Regions from separate parts of the Mesorhizobium sp. WSM1343 genome, predicted to be linked through region 1. Evidence: predicted binding sites of a transcription regulator. Region 1 holds the regulator's gene; the other holds the start of a gene.
The links. Region 1 encodes HrcA, which represses chaperone genes, less so after heat shock. Its sites were predicted from a motif close to GTTAGCACTCNCNNNNNGNGAGTGCTAAC; they were not measured.
Positions count from the first base shown of each region.

Region 2: the regulator HrcA is predicted to act here: its motif matches at 2,630-2,658, upstream of AC0NIL_RS14080 (co-chaperone GroES).

Region 1 covers NZ_CM148370.1:822,656-826,586, reverse strand. Annotated here, with positions in the region: gene AC0NIL_RS03910 (LysE family translocator) at 1-276, opposite strand, end outside; gene AC0NIL_RS03905 (PQQ-dependent sugar dehydrogenase) at 545-1,897, opposite strand; gene AC0NIL_RS03900 (hypothetical protein) at 1,996-2,193, opposite strand; gene hrcA (heat-inducible transcriptional repressor HrcA) at 2,218-3,315, opposite strand; gene rph (ribonuclease PH) at 3,474-3,931, shown strand, end outside.
Region 2 covers NZ_CM148370.1:2,927,168-2,931,098, reverse strand. Annotated here, with positions in the region: gene AC0NIL_RS14090 (GAF domain-containing protein) at 1-295, opposite strand, end outside; gene groL (chaperonin GroEL) at 546-2,177, opposite strand; gene AC0NIL_RS14080 (co-chaperone GroES) at 2,211-2,573, opposite strand; gene AC0NIL_RS14075 (hypothetical protein) at 2,824-3,072, shown strand; gene AC0NIL_RS14070 (DUF1488 family protein) at 3,069-3,335, shown strand; gene AC0NIL_RS14065 (DUF6500 family protein) at 3,367-3,588, opposite strand; gene AC0NIL_RS14060 (hypothetical protein) at 3,642-3,833, opposite strand; gene AC0NIL_RS14055 (hypothetical protein) at 3,839-3,931, opposite strand, start outside.

The sequences.
Region 1 (3,931 bases):
GTTCCAGAAGCGCCAGCCGAGAAAGGCGAGATAGGCGACGCCGAGCCATTTGATGGCCAGGAAAACCATGCCGAAGGATTGTGCGACGAAGGCGAGGCCAAGCACCACGGCGGTCAGATAGGTGATGTCGCCAACCATCAGGCCAAACGACATCGCCAGCGACGATCGGAAGCCTGAGCCGAGCGCACGGGCGACCAGCGCGGTGATGCCGGGACCAGGAATCGCGGCGGCGATGCCGAGGGCCGCACTATAGGCGAGGAATCCGGTAAGGGTCATGGCACTGGTCTCGGATCAGAGCGTTTTATTGCATGGGACAGGCCAAGATTGAATTCCCTGGGGCCGGATTCTATTGCACCAGATATCGAGGGCTCGCCTTACGAAGCCCCCTCATCCGGCCGCTTCGCGGCCACCTTCTCCCCGAGGGGAGAAGAGACGGGCGCCAGCGTCTGCCGACTCCTCCTCGGGGAGAGGTCGGATTGTCCCGAATTGCTCTTCGCAATTCGGTTGGCAATCCGGGTGAGGGGGCCTGCGTTACCTGAGCAGATCAGGACGGACCGTCGCCATGGGTGACACGCCAGATCGTGCCGTTGCCGTCCTCGCTGACGATCAGCGCACCGTCGCTCGCAATCGCCACGCCGACCGGCCGGCCCCAGACCTCACCGTTGGAAACGACGAAGCCGGTGATGAAATCCTCATACGCGCCGGTCGGCTTGCCGTCCTTGAACAGCAACCGCACCACCTTGTAGCCGGTCCGGTTGCCGCGGTTCCATGACCCGTGCAGAGCGACGAAAGCATCGCCCTTGTATTCAGCTGGAAAGCTCTTCCCCTCGTAGAAGGCGATGGTGAGCGGCGCCGAATGCGCCTGCATCAGCACATCGGGAACGGTCGTTTTGCCGGCAAGATCGGGGCGCTCACCCTTGTGGCGCGGATCCTCATTGTTGCCGATATAGTACCAGGGCCAGCCATAGAAAGCACCCTCCTTGACCACGGTCGCGTATTCGGGCGGCACATTGTCGCCAAGCGCATCGCGTTCGTTGACGACGCACCACAGCGCGCCGGTCGCCGGCTGCACAGTCATACCCGAGCAGTTGCGCAAGCCGGCGGCAAAGATGCGGCCGTTCTTGCCATCGGGATCGAAGGCCAGCACGTCGGCGCGGCCGTCTTCAGAACCCCAGGCTGCACCCAGCGGCTGCGATTTCGCCCAGGCATCGAGTCCGCCTTTCGGCTCCCGGCCCATGTCCTCGGCGACATTCGATCCCGAGCCGACCGAAAGGTAAAGCGTCTTGCCGTCCGGCGAGAAGGCGATATCGCGGGTCCAGTGATGACTGGCGGGGATGTTGCCGACGATGGTTTCCGGGTCGCCGGAGGCCTTCAGGTCGCCATTGCGGTAGGCAAAGCGCACGATGCTGTCGCTGTTGGCGACATAGACCCATTGCGGGTCAGCGCCCGGCGGATAGAAGGCAATGCCATAGGGCCGGTTGAGATTGCCGGCAAAGATGCCGTCCTGCGCCGGCTTCGCACTGCCTTCGGCGAGGCGATAGATGCGGACCTGGTTGGCTTTGCTGTCGGCGACGAACAGGTCGCCATTCGGTGCGACGCGCACGACGCGTGGATTGTCGATGCCCGATGCAACCAGCTCGGCCGAGAAACCCGGCGGCAGTTGCAGCTTCGCGTCTGCCGGCATGTCCGCGATGCCGGCGCTGTTCGAGGTCGACCGGGTGGCATTGGGCTTGGGCAGATCATCCGGTCTGATCAGGCGGCGTGTGCCCGGCTTGTCCGCTCGCCAGTCGCCGAAGGCGGCCGCGCCTTTCAGCACCGGCTCGTCCGCCTGCTGGGCGAATGAAGCGGTCGAGACAAACAGTGCGGCGGAAAGTGCGGGGCCGGCAAAACGCATCATTCGGTCCTCCAATGTTCGGGCGTGAAAACAGGAACGACCGGTTTCGTCGATCGTTCCACGGCACACGATGAGGTGAAGGAAGCTTGCGGTTTTCCGGTTCAGGTCCCGGCGGCGTAGAAATCGTCGTCGAGGCGTTTTTCCAACTCGACGAGGTCAGCCGGCAGCGGCAGGCCCATGGCGCGCATTTCCCGTAGCTTTTCGCGCAGCTGCTCCTGGATCTCGTGCTGGTCTTCCGGCTGGTTGACCATCTCCTCCAGCAGCAGGCTGATCCGGGCCTTGAATTCTTCGAGCGCCATCGTCGTCTCCTCGGTTGGATCAGCTCAGCGCAGCATGCGTGAAATCAGCTGCGCCGTATAGTCGACCATTGGGACGATGCGCGCGTAATTCAGCCGGGTCGGGCCGATGACGCCGAGCGCGCCGACGACGCGGGCATCCTTGTCGCGATAGGGGGCGACGACCAGCGACGAGCCCGACAGCGAAAACAGCTTGTTTTCCGAGCCGATGAAGATGCGCACACCCGAGCCCTGCTCGGCGAGGTCAAGCAGCTGGATAAGCCCGTCCTGCGTCTCCATGTCCTCGAACAGATGGCGCAGCAGCTCGATGTCGGCCTGGGCGGTGACGTTTTCAAGCAGATTGGCACGCCCGCGCACGATGAGCCGTGCCGGCAGGCCGCTGTCGGCACCGGCCCACACCGCCAGCCCCTTCTCCACCAGGTCCTGCGACAGCGTGTCGAGCGCGGCCCTGGTTTCTTCCTTGATGCGAGCGATCTCGATCCGCGCCTCGGCAAGCGTGCGGCCGCGTATATGGGCGTTGAGGAAATTCGAGGCCTCGTGCAGTTGCGAGACGGTGATGCCGGCGGGCAGGTCGACGACGCGGTTCTCGACGTCGCCATTCTGCGACACCAGCACCGCCAGCGCCTTGGTCGGTTCGAGCTGGATGAATTCGATGTGCTTCAGCGCCACCTCGTTCTTGGCGGCCAGCACCAGGCCGGCGCCGCGCGACATGCCCGACAGCATCTGGCTGGCCTCGGTCAGCATGTGCTCCAGCGTCGCACCGGAACCGGACGCCCGCACCTGTGCCTCGATGGCGCGGCGCTCCTCGTCGGAAAGGTCGCCAAGCTCCATGAAGGCATCGACGAAGAAACGCAGGCCGGCCTGCGTCGGCAGCCGGCCGGCCGAAATGTGCGGCGCGTAGATCAGGCCGAGATGCTCGAGGTCGCTCATCACGTTGCGGATGGTCGCCGGCGACAGTGAAGACGGCAGGATACGCGACAGGCTGCGCGATCCCACCGGTTCACCGTCCCTGAGATAGGAATCGACGATGCGCCGGAAGATGTCGCGGGAACGCATGTCGAGCGCCTGGAATACTGGCGACTGAAGCGCGGGCGACTGCGAACTCGGATCGACTGCCTTGGTCATACGGCCAAAAACCTCCGGCCCAAGGATACAGACTTACACCGCACCCGCGCAACCCGGTGTCTGTGTCCGATCGTCAGGCCATTTTCCTTTGCGCCACGCGTCCCATGCGGTTACAAGCCGGCCAAGATTCCGAAAAAATGACAAGAAAGCAGCCCTGAATGCGCCCTTCCAAACGCCAATTCGACGAAATGCGTGCCATCTCCTTCGAGCGTGGCGTCTCCAAGCATGCCGAAGGCTCATGCCTGGTGAAGTTCGGCGACACGCATGTCCTGTGCACGGCCAGCCTCGAGGAAAAAGTGCCGGGTTGGATGCGCAACTCCGGCAAGGGCTGGGTGACGGCGGAATACGGCATGCTGCCGCGCTCGACCGGCGAGCGCATGCGCCGTGAGGCTTCGGCCGGCAAGCAGGGCGGCCGCACGCTGGAAATCCAGCGGCTGATCGGCCGCTCCTTGCGCGCCGTGGTCGATTTGCAGGCGCTGGGCGAACAGCAGATCACCGTCGACTGCGACGTCATCCAGGCCGATGGCGGCACCCGCACCGCCTCGATCACCGGCGGCTGGGTGGCGCTGTATGACTGCCTGCGCTGGATGGAAGCGCGCCAGATGGCCAGCGTCGC
Region 2 (3,931 bases), 2.1 Mb from region 1:
TGATCAGCATCGAGGTGCCGAGTTCGACCGCCGTTCCGCACACGCCCTTGCCGACGGCGATGCGCACACAGGCCGGCTTGCCCTGGAACGGCCCGAGCACCATTTCCTCGTCCGACTGCAGGAAATAGAAACCGGCCCAGTTGAGGTCCGGCACCATCTGGAAGATGAGTGCTGCGGTGTTGGCGGCGTTGGCGATCGAATCGCGCTCACCCTCGAGCAGCGCCTTCAATTGGGTGGCGAGGTCGCGGTAGAACGTGGGCTTGTCTGAGGTGTCGATGGCCTTGGCCGCAAACATGAACGTGTCTCCGTGTCGGGGATGGCGGTTCGTCCGATCGCTTGCCAAAGTCCGGCGAGCTCCGCAACCAGACGGCCGCCTGGACAGTCTAGCGTGGATTGCGTCCCCTTCGAAAGCCGCAAGATCATGATTGCCTCCCGGGATTGAGCCGGGCGACTGCGTAAACTTTGCGATGATCATCTTGAGAATCGTAGCGGCCCCGATCGGGGCCGCCATTCACATCTCCAACAGATCGGACAAATCCTGGGTTTTAGTAGCCGCCCATGCCGCCACCGCCGCCACCCGCAGGTGCTGCATCCTTGGCCGGAACGTCGGTGATCATCGCTTCGGCGGTGATCAGAAGGGCTGCGATCGAGCCGGCATCCTGGAGTGCGGTGCGCACCACTTTCGCCGGATCGACGATGCCTGCCTTGATCATGTCGACATAGACCTCGTTCTGGGCGTCAAAACCCTGATTGTGGTCCTTGCTGTCGGTGAGCTTGCCGACGACGATTGAGCCTTCGACGCCGGAATTCTCGGCGATCTGGCGGATCGGCGCTTCGAGCGCCCGCAGCACGATCGTGATGCCGGCCGTGACATCGGCATTGGCGCCGGTCAGGCCGCCAAGCGCCGAGCGGGCACGCAGCAGAGCGACGCCGCCGCCGGGCACGATGCCTTCCTCGACCGCCGCGCGGGTGGCGTTCAGCGCATCGTCGATGCGGTCCTTCTTTTCCTTGACTTCCGACTCGGTGACGCCGCCGACGCGGATGACGGCAACGCCGCCGGCGAGCTTGGCCAGCCGCTCCTGCAGCTTTTCCTTGTCGTAGTCTGACGTCGTCTCCTCGATCTGGCCCTTGATCTGAGCGACGCGCGCCTGGATGGTCGCCTTGGTGCCGGCACCGTCGATGATCGTGGTGGTGTCCTTCTCGATCAGCACGCGCTTGGCGCGGCCGAGCATCTCGATGGTGACGTTTTCGAGCTTGATGCCGAGATCTTCCGAGATCATCTGGCCTGATGTCAGCACGGCGATGTCTTCCAGCATCGCCTTGCGGCGATCGCCGAAGCCAGGCGCCTTGACGGCCGCGACCTTGAGGCCGCCGCGCAGCTTGTTGACGACCAGCGTCGCCAGAGCCTCGCCCTCGACGTCCTCGGAGATGATCAGCAGCGGCCTGCCGCTCTGCACCACCGCTTCGAGGATCGGCAGCATCGCCTGCAGATTGCCGAGCTTCTTCTCGTGGATGAGGATGTAGGGCTCTTCCAGCTCGACGCGCATCTTGTCGGCATTGGTGACGAAATAGGGCGAGAGATAGCCGCGGTCGAACTGCATGCCTTCGACGACGTCGAGTTCGGTCTCTGCGGTCTTGGCTTCCTCGACGGTGATGACGCCGTCATTGCCGACCTTGTCCATAGCCTTGGCGATCATCTCGCCGACGCTGGCATCGCCATTGGCGGCGATGGTGCCGACCTGCGCGATCTCGGCCGACGACTTGACCTTCTTGGCGCGCGCCTGGATTTCCTTGACCACGGCGGAAACCGCCTGGTCGATGCCGCGCTTCAAATCCATGGGATTCATGCCGGCGGCGACCAGCTTGGCGCCTTCGCGCAGGATCGAGGCGGCCAGCACCGTGGCGGTGGTGGTGCCGTCACCGGCGAGGTCGTTGGTCTTCGAGGCCACTTCGCGCACCATCTGGGCGCCCATGTTCTCGAACTTGTCGGCAAGCTCGATTTCCTTGGCGACGGTGACGCCGTCCTTGGTGATGCGCGGCGCGCCGTAGGCCTTGTCGATGATGACGTTGCGGCCCTTGGGGCCGAGCGTGACCTTCACAGCATTGGTAAGGATCTCGACGCCGCGCAGCATGCGGTCGCGCGCGTCGGTGGAGAATTTGATTTCCTTGGCAGACATGATTTTTATCCAGTACGTTCGGAGAAAATAAGGTCAGGCAGCTTTCTTGGCGGCCACGGTCTTGTCGGTTGCAGCGGTCTCGCCCTTGTCGATGATGCCAGTCTCGTCCTTGTCGATGACGCCCATGATGTCGGCTTCCTTCATGATCAGAAGGTCCTCGCCGTCGATCTTGACCTCGGTGCCCGACCATTTGCCGAACAGGATGAAGTCGCCGGCCTTGACGTCGAGCGGAACAAGCACGCCGTTTTCGTCGCGTGCGCCAGGGCCGACAGCGATGACTTCGCCCTCCTGCGGCTTTTCCTTGGCAGTGTCGGGGATGATGATCCCGCACTTGGATTTGATATCGCCTTCGGCGCGACGAATGACGACGCGGTCGTGGAGTGGCCGAAATTTCATGGGAACTTTCTTTCTGGGGGCCGGCACAGGCGGCCACGCCCCTCCTCTATAGACGCGTTGGCACTCGATAGATAGGAGTGCCAAAAATTATTCGCGGCCACATTAAATATTCAAAAGTATTATTTCGGCTGGCCGTTTCGTGATATCCGCAGAATGTCAAATAATTCAAAAGATTGAATTTTGCCGATCGAGTGCCTATTTATCGGACAAGTTCACTTTCACGGTTTCAGGCACAAGGGAGATTTCTTCGATGGCCGAAGGCAATCAGACGATCATGGAAAAAGCTGAAGCCCGCTTTGTCGACAAGCAGAAGAAGACAGCGGAGAAAAACAAGGCGACCGCTGAATATATGTCCGAGGCAAGAGCCAGGGAGATCAAGACGGCAAGGCTGAGGGAGCTTCGGCTGGCCAAGGAAGAGGCTGATCGTGTCGCCGAGGCCCTCAATCCGACGCCGAAGAAGAAGCGGGTGACCAAGAAAGTCACGGAGGCCAACACATGAGCCTCACCTTCCCCAACCGCAGCCGCAGCTATGACGAGGCGGGCCAGCGCATTCGTTTCGTCGGCCATGACGGCATGTTCCAGATCTCGTTTTCCGTCGCCGCCGACGCCATGGCCAAGATGCGGCCGGGAACCGCGGCCGATGAAGCCGGTTATCTCCAGACATTCGACACCGAGAGCAGTGCCATCCGCGAGGTCGCGTCGAAGGCCTACGACCGCACCCACAAGAGCATGTATGTTCTGACGGCGTCCGATTTCGGCTGATCAGTCCATTGCATGTCGCTCAAAACGACGATTAAAGATCCATCTCCTCGACCATCGCGCGTATCTTCGCAGCCTTTTCGAAATGGTCGAGGCGGTGGGTTCTGATCCACCATTCGGCGGCTTCCATCAGGAGTTCGGGGTTGTCGTTTCTGTTGGCGAAAAACGCATAGAACGACACGCCGACGCCGGCCCCCTTCTCGGAGATCTTGCGGTCGCAAACCTCCAGTATCTTCTGCTTCAGGCTGGCTCTCACGGGAATCCCTTGATTTGCGGTGCGGCAGGCTTCCGCCGGCGGGCCGCTACGGATCAGGCCTTGCGCTCGGCCCGTTCGCGGCGTTTGACATCGCGGACATTCATCTGCACGACCATGTCCTCGGCCTCGCGCGGCCCCATCCCGACCATCACCTTTTGCCGGACCACCGCAGGCTGGCCGGTGAAGACATCGATGATGCTCCAGCTCTGGGGAAGCTCCATACGCAGCGTGTAGCGGTTGGCCATGCCGGTCAGCCTTGCATCGTGAAAAACACGGCGCCCAGGATCAGCACCGTCCAGGCGACGACCGACAGTTTCAGCACCATGCCGCCATGCACGGCCAG